4 regions of the Bradyrhizobium sp. URHA0013 genome follow, and region 3 is predicted to be linked to each of the others. Evidence: predicted binding sites of a transcription regulator. Region 3 holds the regulator's gene; each other region holds the start of a gene.
What was found. Region 3 encodes PhoB, which activates phosphate uptake and scavenging genes when phosphate is short. Its sites were predicted from a motif close to TGTCATNNANCTGTCAT; they were not measured.
Positions count from the first base shown of each region.

Region 1: a site for PhoB is predicted at 1,826-1,842, ahead of N551_RS0127735 (RNA degradosome polyphosphate kinase). Genes of this name have one in related genera too.
Region 2: a site for PhoB is predicted at 1,805-1,821, ahead of N551_RS0107305 (DUF2794 domain-containing protein). Genes of this name have one in related genera too.
Region 4: a site for PhoB is predicted at 2,247-2,263, ahead of phnF (phosphonate metabolism transcriptional regulator PhnF). Genes of this name have one in related genera too.

Region 1 is NZ_KI912426.1:1,519,114-1,523,345, reverse strand. It holds gene purM (phosphoribosylformylglycinamidine cyclo-ligase) at 1-318, opposite strand, end outside; gene N551_RS0127745 (CDP-alcohol phosphatidyltransferase family protein) at 474-1,016, shown strand; gene N551_RS0127740 (DnaA ATPase domain-containing protein) at 1,110-1,787, shown strand; gene N551_RS0127735 (RNA degradosome polyphosphate kinase) at 1,916-4,108, shown strand; gene ppx (exopolyphosphatase) at 4,124-4,232, shown strand, end outside.
Region 2 is NZ_JADK01000003.1:1,491,020-1,495,251, forward strand. It holds gene acnA (aconitate hydratase AcnA) at 1-277, shown strand, start outside; gene N551_RS0107300 (thioredoxin family protein) at 511-1,287, shown strand; gene N551_RS0107305 (DUF2794 domain-containing protein) at 1,885-2,253, shown strand; gene N551_RS0107310 (GNAT family N-acetyltransferase) at 2,366-2,896, opposite strand; gene N551_RS0107315 (Bax inhibitor-1/YccA family protein) at 3,120-3,911, opposite strand; gene N551_RS0107320 (ABC transporter permease) at 4,182-4,232, opposite strand, start outside.
Region 3 is NZ_JADK01000003.1:845,909-850,140, reverse strand. It holds gene pstB (phosphate ABC transporter ATP-binding protein PstB) at 1-694, shown strand, start outside; gene phoU (phosphate signaling complex protein PhoU) at 705-1,421, shown strand; gene phoB (phosphate regulon transcriptional regulator PhoB) at 1,445-2,152, shown strand; gene N551_RS0104245 (GcrA family cell cycle regulator) at 2,391-2,903, opposite strand; gene N551_RS0104240 (aspartate aminotransferase family protein) at 3,359-4,232, shown strand, end outside.
Region 4 is NZ_JADK01000003.1:665,399-669,630, forward strand. It holds gene N551_RS0103375 (carbon-phosphorus lyase complex subunit PhnI) at 1-1,098, opposite strand, end outside; gene phnH (phosphonate C-P lyase system protein PhnH) at 1,101-1,709, opposite strand; gene phnG (phosphonate C-P lyase system protein PhnG) at 1,714-2,178, opposite strand; gene phnF (phosphonate metabolism transcriptional regulator PhnF) at 2,297-3,025, shown strand; gene phnE (phosphonate ABC transporter, permease protein PhnE) at 3,123-3,971, opposite strand; gene phnE (phosphonate ABC transporter, permease protein PhnE) at 3,968-4,232, opposite strand, start outside.

The DNA of each region.
Region 1 (4,232 bases), on a different contig from region 3:
GAACAGCGGCTCGGCGCCCTGCACCACGAGGTCGTTGACACTCATGGCGACGAGGTCGATGCCGATCCCGCCATGCAGGCCGGTCTCGATCGCGATCTTGACCTTGGTGCCAACGCCATCGGTCGCGGCCACCAGGATGGGATCCTTGAAACCGGCCGCCTTGAGGTCGAACAGGCCGCCGAATCCGCCGATTTCGGCGTCGGCGCCGGCCCGCGCGGTTGCGCGCACCATTGGCTTGATCAGGTCGACCAGGCGGTTGCCCGCGTCGATATCGACGCCTGAATCGGCGTAAGTGAGGCCGTTTTTGCGGTCGGTCATGCCCGATTTCCAGTGGGTTTGCGGCTGGTTACGTCGAATTCCGGGGACGCGCAATGGCTCGCATGGCGCGCCTCCGTATACTATGTAGAGATATCAACCGGTTCAGCCTCCAAAGGGCCGAATTCGAGGTCAGGCCGGGTGCCGGGAAGCGCCGTGTGAGTATACCGAACATCATTACTTTGGGCCGCATCATGCTGGTCCCGATCATCGTCTGGGCCATCGTGTCGAGCCAAATGGAGGTGGCGTTCGCCGTCTTCCTGATCGCCGGCATCAGCGACGCGGTCGACGGCTTCCTTGCCAAGCGCTTCAACATGACGAGCGAGCTCGGCGCCTTGCTCGACCCGCTCGCCGACAAGGCGCTGCTGGTCTCGATCTACATGGCCTTGGGCATCTGGGGCGCGATTCCGCGTTGGATCGTCATCTTAGTGGTCTCGCGCGACATCATGATCGTCGCCGCCGTGATCATATCGTGGCTGTTCGACCGCCCTGTGGAGATGAAGCCCTCGAAGGTATCCAAGCTCAACACTGTGGCTCAGGTAGCGTTCGCGGCGCTGGTGCTGGCCGCCCTCGCCTTCGGCTTCAAAGCCGGTCCTTATGATATCATCCTGATGGGCCTCGTAACGGTCTTCACGCTCTCCTCCGTGTCGCTCTATCTCGTTGAGTGGTTGCGGCACATGAGCACGATCGAGGCCAAGTGAGTTGGGAAGCGGCCCCGTAAAAGGCCAACTCCCGCTCGATGAAGTCGCATCTCGTCAAACGAAGCCGGCACGCCGGCACGGAGCAAAGCAAGCGTGCCAGGCCGCGTTCATCCCCGACAATTGGCGTTTTCGCTTCCGCATGCGGAGAGCCTGAGCCGGGACAATTTCCTCGAAGGCCCCGTTAATGCCGCCGGTCTTGCCCTCATCGACGCCTGGCCGGAATGGCCGAACCGGATCATGTGGCTGGCCGGCCCGGAAGGAAGCGGCAAAAGCCATCTCGCCGCGATCTGGGCCGAGGCTTCAGGCGCCCGCTCGACCACGGCCAATGGGCTGACCGCCGAAGCCGTCCCGGCTGCGCTCGCCACCGGCGCGCTGGTGGTCGAGGACCCCAAGGCCAGGGAATTCGACGAGCGCGCCCTGTTCCATCTGATGAATCTGGCGCGCGAGGACGGCGCCTACGTCCTCTTCACCGGACGCGAGGCGCCCGCTTCTCTCGAGATCGAGCTTGCCGACCTGCGCTCGCGGCTCCGCGCCGTCCCTGTTATCTCGCTGCTGCCGCCTGACGATCAGCTCTTCCGCGGCCTGATCGTCAAATTCTGCGCCGACCGCCAGCTCGCGGTGGACGAGAGCGTGGTCAGCTACCTCGCCACTCGCCTGGAGCGGTCCTCGGCCGCCGCCCGACGGGCTGTCGACCTGCTGGACACCGAGGCCCTGCGCCTTGGCCGTCCCGTCACCCGGGCCCTGGCAGCCGAGCTGCTCCGGGATGTCTGACCAAGGCGGCTTGACGCGGCCGGGCGGCGGAACATCAATGTCATCGAAACGTCATCGCTCTAACACATGCTCCCGCGGGTTTTGCGCGTAAGTCGCAAATTGGGGCGAACTGGATGGATCGACTTCTGATGGACTCTGCGCAAGCTGTTGAAGTTAAAGAAAAAGCCCCGGAAGCCGAAGGCCCGCCGGCGATCGCATCGAGCCCCGAGCGGTTCATCAATCGCGAGCTGTCCTGGCTGCACTTCAACCGCCGCGTCCTGGAGGAATCGGTCAATCCCAGCCACCCCATGCTGGAGCGGGTGCGATTCCTGTCGATTTCAGCGAATAACCTCGACGAGTTCTTCATGGTCCGCGTCGCCGGCATTAAGGCCCAGGTGCGCGAGGGCATTGCCGAGCGCAGCCCCGACGGTCTGACCCCGTCCGAGCAGCTCGCGCTCATCAACCGGACCGTCTCGCAGCTTGCGTCCGACCAGCAGGCAATCTGGCGCGACCTGCGCGGCACGCTCGCCGACGAGGGCATCGTGCTGGTCGAGGGCAAGGAAGTCACCAAGGCGGAACGAACCTGGATCGAGGACTACTTCCTCAGCAACGTGTTCCCGCTGCTGACGCCGCTCGCGATCGACCCGGCCCACCCCTTCCCGTTCATTCCGAGCCTCGGCTTCACCATCGCGCTCCAGCTCACGCGCGCCGCCGACGGCAAGCAGATGAACGCGTTGATCCGCATGCCCGGCAAGATCGACCGCTTCATCCGCCTGCCGGCCGAGGGCAAGGTCGTCCGGCTGATCTCCCTGGAGCAGGCCACCGCTCTGTTCATCAACCGCCTGTTCCCCGGCTACAATCTGCACGGCCAGGGCGCATTCCGCGTCCTCCGCGACTCCGAACTCGAAATCGAGGAAGAGGCCGAGGATCTCGTCCGCCTGTTCGAGACGGCGCTGAAGCGCCGTCGCCGCGGCTCCGTGATCCGACTCGAGATCGACGCCAAGATGCCGGAACAGCTGCGCAGCTTCGTGCAGCACGCGCTGTCGACCGCCGACGACGAGGTGTTCCTGGTCGACGGCGTGCTCGCCATGAACGAGCTCTCGCAGCTCACCCGCCTCGACCGGCCCGACCTGGAATTCACCCCTTATGTGCCGCGCCATCCCGAGCGCGTGCGCGAGCAAGGCGGCGACATCTTCGCTGCGATCCGACAGAAGGACCTCGTCGTCCATCACCCCTACGAATCCTTCGACGTCGTGGTGCAGTTTCTCCAGCAGGCCACGCGCGACCCCGACGTCGTCGCCATCAAGCAGACGCTCTACCGCACCTCCAGCAACTCGCCGATCGTGCGTGCGCTCGTGGAAGCCGCCGAAGCCGGCAAATCCGTCACCGCGCTGATCGAGCTGAAGGCCCGCTTCGACGAGGAGGCCAACATCCGCTGGGCGCGCGACCTCGAACGCGCCGGCGTGCAGGTCGTCTACGGCTTCCTCGAACTGAAGACGCACGCGAAACTCTCGATGGTGGTGCGCCGCGAGGGCGGCAGCCTAACGACCTACGTCCACACCGGCACAGGCAATTACCACCCGGTGACCGCGCGCATCTACACCGACCTCTCCTACTTCACCTCGGAGCCGACCATCGGCCGCGACGCCGCGCGCGTGTTCAACTTCATCACCGGCTACGCTGCGCCGAGCGATCTGGAAAAGATGGCGGTCTCGCCGCTGACCTTGCGCAAGCGCATCATCGAGCACATCCAGGGCGAGACTGCGCATGCGCGACACGGCCGGCCTGGTGCGATCTGGATGAAAATGAACGCGCTGGTCGACCCCGACATCATCGACGCGCTCTACGAGGCCTCACAGGCCGGCGTGCAGGTCGAACTCGTGGTGCGCGGTATCTGCTGCCTCAGGCCCGGCATTCCCGGCCTGTCGGAAAACATCCGCGTCAAGTCGATCATCGGACGATTCCTCGAACACGGCCGAATCTACTGCTTCGGCATGGGCCAGGGCCTGCCGAGCGCGAAAGCGGCTGTGTATATCTCCTCGGCGGACATGATGCCGCGCAACCTCGACCGCCGCGTCGAGGTGCTGTGTCCGCTGCAAAATCCCACGGTGCATCAGCAGGTTCTCGAACAGATCATGGTTGCGAATCTCAAGGACAATGAACAGAGCTGGCAATTGTTGCCGGACGGGTCCTCAACGCGTATGAAGACCGCGAAGGGCGAGGAGCCTTTCAACGTCCACAACTACTTCATGACAAATCCGAGTCTGTCTGGCCGTGGTAAGTCGCTCAAGGAATCCTCGCCGCGCCGCCTCACGCGCCGTAATGAACGTCATCAATCCTGATCCGGGATCGTCGACGTGAAGCGGCCGCGCAAGCGCGGCTCGAGCGTCGCCGTCATCGACATCGGCTCCAACTCGGTCCGTCTCGTCGTCTACGAGGGACCGACGCGGAGCCTCATTCCGATCT
Region 2 (4,232 bases), 650 kb from region 3:
CCACCGCTCCAACCTGGTCGGCATGGGCGTGCTGCCGCTGACCTTCGAGGACGGCACCTCCTGGTCGTCGCTCGGTCTGAAGGGCGACGAGAAGGTCACGCTGCGCGGCCTCATCGGCGACCTCAAGCCGCGCCAGAAGCTGACCGCGGAGATCGTCTCCGGCGACGGTTCGCTGCAACGCGTTTCGCTGCTCTGCCGCATCGATACGCTGGACGAGCTCGAATACTACCGCAACGGCGGCATCCTGCACTACGTGCTGCGCAAGCTCGCGGCGTAAGCGCGGATTTGTGAACGGTGGCTCACTGCGAAGTGAGTAGTAGGTTACACGAAGGCGGCCTATCACAAGGCCGCCTTCACGCGTTTGCGGGAGGCTTCGGATGGCCCGCCCGGCGGAGAACCTCACGCCCTGGACGGCTGCTGTGGCGGACGAATGTGTGAGGCCCGTAAGACTACGGTGACCATCCGGCGGTAAGCTTTCCCTCTCGCGAGCAATGGTGTGCGGCGTTCGACATGACAACAATGACGGCTTCTCATCTGGTTTCACGTTGGTCCGGCGCCCTCTGGTCGGGTGCACTTGGTCTCTGTGCGATCGTCGCCGTCATTCGTCCTGCCGAGGCTGATCCCCGCGCCGTTGTCGAATTGTTTACCTCGCAGGGCTGCTCCTCCTGCCCGCCGGCCGACAAGATCATCGGCGACCTCGCCCGCGATCCCTCGATCATCGCGCTGAGCATGCCGATCGACTATTGGGACTATCTCGGCTGGAAGGACACATTGGCCGATTCGCGCTTCTCTGCACGGCAGCGTGCCTATTCGCGCATGCGCGGCGACCGCGAAGTCTACACGCCGCAGGTCGTGGTCAACGGCTCCACGCATGTCGTGGGCAGCGATCGCACTGGCATCGAAAGCGCGATCGGCAAAACCGACACGGGCACTGGTGTGATGAGCGTGCCGGTGACGATGTCGCTCGCGGGCAAGCAGATCAACGTCTCGGTGGCCGCGAGCAAGGAGCCGACGGCGTCCCATGGCGAGGTCTGGATCTGCTCGATTGCGAAGTCGGTGCCGATCGCGATCAGCCGCGGTGAAAATCGCGGACAGCAGGTCATCTATCACAACGTGGTGCGCAACCTGCTCAAGGTCGGCGACTGGACCGGCCGTCCGGAAAGCTGGACGGTGCCGATCGAGAACCTCACGCGCGACGGCGTCGACGGTGCTGTGGTCTACGTCCAGGACGGCAGCCGGGAAAAGCCGGGCCCGATGCTGGGCGCGGCGTACACGTCGCTGCACTAACGCGCACACTTCGAATTTTCCGATTCAAGCACAGTCTCAATCCTCATGGTGAGGAGCGCGCTCTTGCGCGCGTCTCGAACCACGCAGGCCCTGCTGAGGCAGCTCGGCCTCGATCCTTCGAGACGCCGCTTCGCGGCTCCACAGGATGAGGGGAGGGAGTGTTCTCGCTGATGAGGAAGAGATCCGTCGAGGCGAAAACATCCCGGGACAAACAAAACCGGCCCAAACAAAAAAGGACCAACTCGCGTTGGCCCTCCTTGTCGTGCGAACAGACCCGATCCTGACGGCCCCGGGGGGCTGGGGGCTGAGGAATCCGGAACCGAAAGGACCGGGTCAACGCACACAAGTCTTTTCGCAATGCAGGGCGGCAGTCGCTTGGCGGAAAAGCGGCGACACTATGATTCCTGCTAACGATCCCGTGACGGTTTGCCGCGACAGAGTTCCACCGCTGCGTGTGGGCGGTTTGCTCCGGTCCAACGTCCTTACGGGGCCCCTTGCAGTGGGGAACAGTTGGCGCGATCATGCAACTGTCATGATCCGCGGTTCCGGGGACGGTCTTCGCGGACGCGGTCATGCTGATACGACAGGAGGCAGCCTATGAGTCTGTCGGAGGATGCCGATCCGAGCGAACAGCGCGCGGCGGCGCGCCCCGCCGCATCGAATGCGCAACCGAGCCGCGTAACGTTCAACCGGCTCGAGCTGCACCGTATTCTCAATCTCTACGGCCGGATGGTCGCCGACGGCGAGTGGCGCGACTACGCCATCGACTTCCTCAAGGATCGCGCCGTGTTCTCGGTCTTTCGCCGCGCTTCGGAAGTGCCGATCTATCGCATCGAGAAGGATCCGCGCCTCGCGCGCAAGCAGGGCATGTACAGCGTGATCTCGGCGACGGGCCTGATCCTGCGCCGCGGCCACGAGCTGGAGCGCGTGCTCCTGGTGATCGATCGCAAGCTGGCGGTGGTATAGCGGCGCGCTCGGTGCTGTAGGGTGGGCAAAGGCGCATCGCGCCGTGCCCACCATCTTTCGTCAAACGCGTTGGTGATGGTGGGCACGCTTCGCTTTGCCCACCCAACGAGACCTATTTTGTCGGCACGCTCTTCGCGCCCTCGCCGAGGTCGCGCTGCATCATCACCGTGTCCAGCCAGCGGCCGAATTTCAGCCCGACGCTGGGATGCGTGCCGATCATCTTGAAGCCGCCCTTGGTGTGCACGCCGATCGAGCCGGCATTGGCGGAATCGCCGATCACCGCGATCATCTGGCGGAAGCCGCGCGCCTCGCATTCGACGATCAGCCGCTCCAGCAGGAGCGCTCCGAGGCCGCGGCGGTGGAATGAGGGATCGAGATAGATCGAGTTCTCGACCGTGAAGCGGTAGGCCGGCCGCGGCCGGTAGGCACCGGCATAGGCGTAGCCGGCAACGCGCCCGTCGAGGATGGCGACGAAATAGGGATAGCCGCCGTCGATCAGCGTGCGGTAGCGGCGCGTCATCTCGGTGAGGTCGGGCGGCTCCAGCTCGAATGTCGCGGTGCCCTCGCGGACAGCCTGCTGGTAGATGGCGGTGATGGCGGGCAGGTCGGCCTCAAGGGTGGGCCTGATTTCGGGTGCGGACATGCCGCAAGATTAGAGCCTTCCCGGGACGACTGGAAGAGGCAACGGCCTCCCCACGTCGTCATTGCGAGCGGAACGAATCAATCCAGAAATGCGTCCGTGGAAGGACTCTGGATTGCTTCGTCGCAAGAGCTCCTCGCAATGACGTTGGTTGAGGGAACATCACGCCCAAACCAAAACCCCGGCCTTTCGGCCGGGGCTGGTGTCGTTCGCTCTGGTCTGGCGCTTAGTCGCGCTGGCCGAGGAGCTGCAGGAGCAGCGTGAACAGGTTGATGAAGTTCAGGTACAGCGACAGCGCGCCGGTGATGGCCGCACGCTCTGCGATGTCACCGCCGGCCGAGGCGTAGCCGTAGATGTAGTCGTTCTTCAGCCGCTGGGTATCCCAGGCGGTGAGGCCCGCGAACACCAGCACGCCGACCACCGACACGACGAACTGCAGCACCGAGCTCGCCAGGAACAGGTTCACCAGGCTCGCGATGACGATGCCGATCAGGCCCATGAACAGGAACGAACCCATTCCGCTCATGTCACGTTTGGTGGTGTAGCCGTAGAGGCTGAGCGCGCCGAAGGTCGCCGCGGTGATGAAGAACACCCGCACGATCGAGGTGTGGGTGAACACCAGGAAGATCGAGGACAGCGAGACGCCCATCAGCGCCGCGAACACCCAGAACAGGATCTGGGCGGTCGAGGGAGCGAGACGGTTGATGCCCGCCGAGATCACGAACACCATGGCGAGCGGCGCGAGCATGAACAGCCACTTCAGGGGGCTGACGAACATCGCGTAGCCGAACGGCGTCAGGAACAGCTTGCCGACGCGGACGGCTTCCGGGGTCGGAACATCCGTCACGGCGGCCATGTAGACGCCGAGCGCGGCCAAGCCGGTGATGGCCAGGCCGATGCTCATGTAGTTGTAGATGCGCAGCATGTAGGCGCGCAGGCCGGCATCGACCGTCGCGGCGTCAACACGCCCGGCGGCCCTGCCGAAAGGAGAAGCGTAATTGCGGTCTAGGTCCGACATGGTCGAATTCCCGTTGGTTGGTCCGGTCCGGCATGAGGGTCGCCACGCCGCCGGTTCGTCAAATTCTATCTCGGATACCGATGTCTGCCGACTAAATTTTGGCTAACAATCGGGGCTCCGAACCCATTCGATATGTGGGAAACTAACACATCCGCTGCAACCGTCCACGCGCGGCTGAATGTCGCCCTTCCCTGCAATCCAGACGAGCGGACGTGGTTAATCGCCGGAATCGTGCCATTTCGCTCCCGTGCCGCCGCCCGCTACCATTTGTCACAAATTCCGCAACACCGTGGCGGGCTTTTTGTTCAACGCCAGCAGCGT
Region 3 (4,232 bases):
AAACATCAACCTGACGCTCGGCGCCAACCGCGTCACGGCGTTCATCGGTCCGTCGGGCTGCGGCAAGTCGACCCTGCTGCGCATCTTCAACCGGATGTACGACCTCTATCCCGGTCAGCGCGCCACCGGTCAGCTCATGCTCGACCAGACCAACATCCTCGACGGCAAGCTGGACCTCAATCTGCTGCGCGCCCGCGTCGGCATGGTATTCCAGAAGCCCACGCCGTTCCCGATGACGATCTACGAGAACATCGCGTTCGGCATCCGTCTCTATGAGAAGATCTCGAAGTCCGAGATGGACGGCCGCGTCGAGAAGGCGCTGCGCGGCGGCGCGCTGTGGAACGAGGTCAAGGACAAGCTCAACGCCTCCGGCCTGTCGCTCTCCGGCGGCCAGCAGCAGCGCCTCTGCATCGCCCGTACCGTCGCGGTGCGGCCCGAGGTGATCCTGTTCGACGAACCCTGTTCGGCGCTCGACCCGATCTCGACCGCCAAGGTCGAGGAGCTGATCCAGGAGCTGTCCGAGGATTACACGATCGCGATCGTCACCCACAACATGCAGCAGGCGGCGCGCGTCTCCGACAAGACCGCCTTCATGTATCTCGGCGAGTTGATCGAGTTCGACGACACCAGCAAGATCTTCACGTCGCCGTCCGACCGGCGCACGCAGGATTACATCACCGGCCGGTTCGGCTAGGAGACGCGACATGGGTTCTGAACATACCGCAAAGGCCTTCGACACCGACCTCCAGGAACTCACGCGCCTGGTCGCCGAGATGGGTGGCATCGCCGAACGCATGATCGTCGAGTCCGTCGACGCATTGATCCGCCGCGACGTCCCGCTCGGCCAGCGCGTCGTCGCCATCGACACCGAGCTCGACGCGCTGCAGAAGCGCATCGAGGAGCGTGCGGTGCTCACCATCGCCCGGCGCCAGCCGATGGCAGTCGATCTGCGCGAGATCGTCGGCGCCATGCGCGTCGCGACCGATCTCGAGCGCATCGGCGACCTCGCCAAGAACATGGGCAAGCGCGTTGCGGCGCTGGAGACGGACTTCCATCCGCTCAAGCTGTTCCGCGGCCTCGAGCACATGACCGACCTCGTGCAGCAGCAGGTCAAGTCGGTGCTGGACGCTTATGCCGCGCATGATTTGCCGGCGGCGATGGCGGTGTGGAAGGGTGACGAGGAAGTCGACGCCATCTGCACCTCGCTGTTCCGCGAGCTCCTCACCTACATGATGGAGGATCCGCGCAACATCTCGTTCTGTATTCACCTGATGTTCTGCGCCAAGAACATCGAGCGGATCGGCGACCACGCCACCAACATCGCCGAGACCGTGTTCTACATGATCGAGGGCCAGGCGATCACCGACAAGCGGCCGAAGGGCGACATGACGACCTTCGCCAACACGGTACCGAACACCTGAAGACTTAAGGGAGCGACGACCCGATGGGCGCACGCATTATGGTGGTTGAGGACGAGGAAGCCCTGACCGAGCTTCTCCGCTACAACCTCGAAGGCGACGGTTATGACGTCGAGACGGTGATGCGCGGCGACGACGCCGACACCCGCCTCAAGGAGCACATCCCCGATCTGATCGTGCTCGACTGGATGCTGCCGGGCCTGTCAGGCATCGAATTGTGCCGGCGGCTTCGCACCCGTCCCGAGACCAAGCAGCTGCCGATCATCATGCTCACCGCGCGCGGCGAGGAGAGCGAGCGGGTGCGGGGTCTTGCGACCGGCGCCGACGATTACATCGTCAAGCCGTTCTCGGTGCCGGAGCTACTGGCGCGCGTGAAGGGCCTGCTGCGGCGCGCAAGCCCGGAGCGGCTCGCCACCGTCCTCGCTTTTGGCGACATCGAGCTCGACCGCGACAAGCGCCGCGTGGCGCGCTCCGGCCGGCCGATCGATCTCGGTCCGACCGAATATCGCCTGCTGGAGTTCTTCCTGGAGCACCCGGGACGGGTGTTCTCGCGCGAGCAACTGCTCGACAGCGTCTGGGGCCGCGACATCTATATCGACGAGCGCACTGTCGACGTGCATATCGGCCGCCTGCGCAAGCTGCTCAATCTCGGCCGCGAGCAGGACCCGATCCGCACCGTCCGCGGGGCCGGTTACGCGCTGGATGATCGGTTTGCGAAGGCGGAGCAGGTGTAGGGTTGCAGCTTTGTTTCTTGGCAAGCTGTCCCCGAATTCTTCGACGTCGTCCCGGACAAGCGAGCGCTGATCCGGGACCCATAATCACCGAACGTGGTTTGGCGAAGACTCGGAGTGACCTCTTTCGCGCAACAACTGCGCGCTCCGAGTATGGGTCCCGGCCCCCATGCGCAATTGCGCACTAGGCCGGGACGAGACTGAAATCGTTGAGCCGTCTTCGCGCGACGACTTGCCGTAATTACCGCGGCCCCGGCTTCACCGGTGCACGCCGCCGATCCGACGCCGGCTGGTACGCGACGCGCGAGTGCTGGGCGCAATAGGGCAGGCCGGACAGCGCCCGTCCACCGCAGAAGAAGAAGTCCGGGCTCGAGGGATCGCCGACCGGCCAGTGGCAGGTCGCCTCGTTCAATTCCAGCAGTGACAGCCGCTGGCTCATCGGCACCACGTTGTCATAGGTGACCGGATCCGGCTCAGCCTCGACCTCGAAGGCCTGCGCCAGCGCGGTGTTGCCGCGCGAGATCGGGCGGCTCACCCGCATCATGTGCTGCGCGGGGCGCGCCTTGCGCGGCCGCGGCGCTGCCGACGAAGGGCTCTTGGCGCGGCCCGAGAGGCCGAGCCTGTGCACTTTGCCGATCACGGCATTGCGGGTCACATTGCCGAGCTCCGCCGCGATCTGGCTGGCCGAAAGTCCGGCCTCCCAGAGCTTTTTCAGCTGCTCGACGCGATCATCGGACCAGGTCAAAACCGTCATTGCACCCTTTCCCTCGCTGCGCGCCAGCCATCCTGGGGCCTCGCAGCGAATGCCTAAGCCTTCAAAAACCCGTGCCGCCAGAATCCCTTAAGGCTCGCCGGGCGCGTCTTGAACGCCCGAACGTTTACGCCGGTACATAAGGACTTAAAGATCAGAACCACTGCACGAGATGTCGTATCTGACAATCCAAACGCTACAATATGGCGTGACTCCCGCGCAAGAGTCCGCCGACTCGCTTCCACATGTTCCGTGACTAAATCCCGCAAAATCGGCACCGCAAGACTACGGATTCAGCGTTTCGCGAGGCTTTCCGGGCGGCATTGACACCCGTTTCACCAAGCCTAAGATAGTCGCACGTGCCGCCCGCAAGAGGCGGCACGTTTCGTTTTCCGGGCCGGTCGATGGTGCGTTGCGCAATGCACGCTCACACCGTCCGCAACATTCAAGTGACCGTCATGACTAACAGCGCAGCGCCGCATTTGCTCCCCGTTTTCGCCAGGTCCGACCTCGGTTTCGAGCGTGGCGAAGGCTGCTGGCTGATCGCGACCAATGGCGAGCGCTATCTCGATTTCACCTCCGGGGTGGCGGTGAATGCGCTCGGCCATGCCCATCCGGCGCTGGTCGCGGCGTTGCAGGAGCAGGCCACGAAGCTCTGGCACATGTCGAACCTGTTCCAGAGCCCGGACGGCGAAAAGCTCGCCGCGCGCCTGTGCAATGAAAGTTTTGCGGATTTCGTGTTCTTCTGCAATTCCGGCGCCGAAGCGCTGGAATGCGTGATCAAGGTGGTGCGCCGTTATCACGCCGCGAAGGGCCATCCCGACCGCTATCGCATGATCACCTTCGAAGGCGCGTTCCATGGCCGCACGCTGGCGACGCTGGCCGCGACGGGTTCGGCAAAATATCTCGAAGGTTTCGGCCCCCCGATGGAGGGCTTCGACCAGGTTGCGCATGGCGATCTCGAGGCGGTGAAAAAGGCGATCGGTCCGCAGACCGCCGGAATCCTGATCGAGCCGATCCAGGGCGAGGGCGGTGTCCGTTCGGCAACGCCTGCCTTCCTGAGGGCGTTGCGCCAGCTCTGCGACGAGAAGGGTCTGTTGCTCGCCTTCGACGAGGTGCAAACCGGCATGGGTCGCACCGGCGATCTGTTCGCGTACCGCCGCCTTGGCGTCGAGCCCGACGTGATGTCGCTGGCCAAGGCGCTCGGCGGCGGCTTCCCGATCGGCGCGTGCCTTGCGACCGCGGAAGCGGCATCCGGCATGACACCGGGCTCGCACGGCTCGACCTTCGGCGGCAATCCGCTCGCGATCGCGGCTGCGAACGCCGTGCTCG
Region 4 (4,232 bases), 180 kb from region 3:
CGCGGCCTCCTTCATGGCATCAGGCGCATTGGCTTCAGTGAATTCCTTGCGCAGCTTGCGCAACAGGCCGAGCTCGGACTGGAAGTCGACATAGTGCGGCAGCTTGAGATGCTCGACGAAGCCGGTCGCCTGGACGTTGTCCGAATGCGACATCACGAATTCTTCATCTTGCGCAGGGGCGAGCGCCTCTTCGCCCAGCTCGCGCGCGCGCAACGCGCGGTCGACCAGCGCCATCGACATGGTCTTGCGCTCGCTCTGGCCAAAAGCGAGGCCATAGCCACGCGTGAAGCACGGCGCTTCGGTCGCGGAGCCCTTGAACTGGTTGACCATCTGACACTCGGTGAGCTCGATCGATCCGAGCGGCACGGCGAAGCCGACGTCTTCCGCCGAAAATTCGACATCGACCTCGCCGAAGCGAATCTCGCCAGCGAAGGGATGGTTGCGGCCGTAGCCGCGCTGGGTGGAATAGCCCATCGCCAGCAAGAACCCTTCGTCGCCACGCGCGAGATTTTGCAGGCGCAGGTCACGATCCGCCGGAAAGTTCAGCGGCTCGCGGGTGAGGTCGCCGACGCTGGCGCCCTCTTCCGCTTGCGGCGAGGGCTCGATCAGGCCGTCGCGGCCGAGGATATCCGTCACCCGCGGTGTGGGCACTGTCGATGCTTCGGCCGTCGCTGGCGCTTCCGGCACAAAGCCTTCGGCGAGCGAGGGATCGAGCAGGCGATGGGTGTAGTCGAAGGTCGGCCCGAGAATCTGGCCGCCGGGAATGTCCTTGAAGGTCGAGGACACCCGCCGCTGCACCCGCATCGCGCCGGTCTCGACCGGCTCGCTGGCGCCGAAGCGCGGCAGCGTGGCGCGGAAGGCACGGACCAGGAAGATCGCCTCGATCAGATCGCCGCGCGCCTGCTTGATGGCGAGCGCCGCGAGCTCGCGGTCATAGAGCGAGCCTTCGCTCATGACGCGGTCCACGGCGAGACCAAGCTGCTCCGAGATCTGGTCGAGGGAAATTTCCGGCACGCTTTGATCGCCGCGCCGCGCACTGGCGAGCAGGCGATGGGCGTTCTCGATGGCGCGTTCGCCGCCTTTGACTGCGACATACATGCTTAGCTTCCCTTGCTCACGACACGCGTGGTGCGCGGGATCGCAACCACGGCGTCATCGGCCACCAGCACCACATCGACGCCGCGCGGAAACAGCGCCTCGTTAATACGAAGTCGCTCGAACAGGTCGAACGGCTTGATCGACGCCTGGAGCGTGGCGACACCGTCGATGCCGGGGCCGCGCAGCTCGAAGCTGCGTCCGGCGTCAAGGCTATCGACCTGGACGATCAATGTGGTCGAGCGATCCGGATATTCGCTGGTGCCGAGCGCGAAGCGCTCGAACGAAGGCAGCACTCCGCCGTCGCCGATCAGCGCGAAGCTGGCGATCGAGGGATCCTGCACCACCGGTGCGCCGGTGTGGAACTTCAGCCATTTTGTCACGTCGGTGCTTTCCGACATGCGCGCATCGAGCCAGAGCGGCGTGTCGTGGTCGAACAGCGTCAGCGCGATCGCGGCCGTGCCGCGCATCATCGTTTGAGGCGCTCCTGATGTCGGCACGATGCGCTGGACCGATCCCGGCCGCGCCATCGCGTCCATGACCGAGCGAAAGGTCGATTGCGCCGACAGCACCTTGTCGGCGAACCCCGGCGGCAGTTCCGCAATCGTGGTCATGATCTCACCCCTCACCGCGCACCATGGTGTAGAAATCAACCTTCGTCGCGGCGGTCTCGGCCGCCACCTGTTTGCGCTTGGCCATCAGCTGCTCACGCAACGGCGCGATAATATCCCGCTCCACCGCGGCGCCGAAATCGCTGGACTGCACCAGCGCATCGCACAGCGCGATCAGCCGCGCCTTCTCGCCGTCGCGACCGAGCGTGTAACCGAAACCGACCTCGCCGCTCGCAAGCCGCACCGCGGCGCGCGACACGGTGGCTTCACCGAGGTTGAACGGCGCGCCGTCGCCGCCGACCCGGCCGCGCAGCATGACGAGGCCGTTTTCCGGCGCGCGCAGATCCTGATGCGCCGGCAAAGCGAGAGCGCGGAGGCGAGCGGCGATCTCGCCCGCCTCCGCGTGCGCCAGCACGGCCATTGCGGCCTTGCGCTGGGCTTGCTGATTGTTGTGCTGGGTCACCACATCCACCGACTTTTCTGCAGAACTTGCCGAATCCAAGTTGTCTATGATACTAGACAACTTGATAGCGGAGCGCCATGACTGTTTCGTGACAAGGGCGTGATTTCTGGAGTAGCTTCCCGGCCACATGAGCATGCAAGACACAGCTTCCTCCGGCGTCGCATTGTGGCGCCTCGTTGCCGACGGCATCGAGCGCGGTATCGCCGATGGCCGCTTTGCGGCCGGCGACAAGCTGCCGGGCGAGGTGGAGATCGCCGAAACCTATCGCGTCAACCGCCACACCGTGCGGCGCGCGCTGGCCGCGCTTGCCGAGCGCGGCATCGTGCGGGCCGAACGCGGCAGCGGAACCTATGTCGAGACGCAGAAGCTCGCCTATCCGCTGCGATCGCGGACTCGTTTCTCCGAGATCGTCGGCGCGGACGGCCGCGAACCGCATGGCCGGTTGATCGAGGCGTCCGATGATGTCGCGACCCGCGAACTCGCGCGGGAACTCGGCCTCAAGACTGGTGCACCGCTGGTGCGGATCGAGGCGATGCGCCTCGCCGACCGCACGCCGATCTGCGTCTCCACGACGTGGCTGTCGGCGCAGCTGTTTCCGGGTGCGGGCGACGTCTTTGCCGCGACCCGCTCGATGACGAAATTGCTCGAGCATTACGGCGTCCGCGACTATCGCCGCGGCGCGACCCGGATCACCGCCGGCATCGTTGACGCAACCGACGCCGCACGGCTCGATCTGGCGCTGGGACGGCCGATCCTGGTGGTCGACGCCACCGATCACGATCTCGACGGCAAGCCGCTGGTCACCAAGCATTCGCGCTTTGCGGCGGAGCGGGTGGAATTTTTGGTGGAGTCGTAGGGTGGGCAAAGGCGCACTTGCGCCGTGCCCACCATCCATCCAGTACTGCGATTGAACTGGTGCGCACGCGGCGCTTTACCACCCTACGAAATCGTGATCAGGCCACCGCCCTTCGCCCAATAATCGCGAAGCGCAGTTTTCCCGAGACGAAATCGATCGCGGCGACCGCGACCAGGATCATCAGGATCAGGAACAACACCTTCTGCCATTCCAGCACGCGGATCTGCTCGGCGAGTTGGAGGCCGATACCGCCGGCACCGACGATGCCGATGATGGTAGCCGAACGCGTGTTCGACTCGATGAAATAGAGCACTTGGCCGGCGATCACGGGCAAAACCTGCGGCAGCAGACCGAAGCGGATCTCGTGCAGCGCACTGCCGCCGGAGGCGCGGATGCCCTCGACCTGCTTCTGGTCCGCGCCCTCGATCGCCTCCGAGAACAGCTTTCCAAAGGCGCCGAAATCGGACACGGCAATGGCGAGCACGCCGGCAAACGGGCCGAGCCCGACCACGTTGATCCAAACCAGCGCCCAGATCAGCGTATCGACGCCGCGGATCGAATCCAGGAAACGTCGAATCGGGAAGCGCAAAATGCTCGACGGCACCACGTTACGCGCGGCAAGAAGACTGATCGGCAGCGCGAACACCGCAGCCAGCGTCGTGCCGAGCAGCGCGATCGACAGCGTCTCGCCCAGCGCCTTCAGATAGATCGGCAGCGACGAACCGGGATCCGGCGGAATCATCATCAGGCTGATCCAGCCGAGCTGGCTGAGGCCGGCGACGAAGCGCGAGGGCGAGAAGTCGAGATCGACGAGGCCATAAATCAGGATCGCGAGCGCCGCGACGATCATCCCCGGCATGGCGAGCCGCGCCGAGGCCGGCCGGTCGAACACATCGGGGTAGCGCGCGCGAAGCGCGGCGATGTCGATCTCCTGCGGCCCCGTCACGTCCGCGTCTCCCTGCCGAACAGGCGGCCGCGCAGCCAGCCGGTGCTGATGTCGATAATGAAGACCGTGACGATGATGGTGAGCAGGATGGCGCTGACGTCGGAGTAATAGAACTTGCGGATGGCGACGACCAGCTCCTGGCCGATGCCGCCGGCGCCGACGAATCCCATCACGGAGGCCTCGCGGACGTTGATCTCGAAACGCAGCAGCGCGTAGCTGGCATAGCCCGCCGTGACCTGCGGCAGGATGGCGAAGCGCATG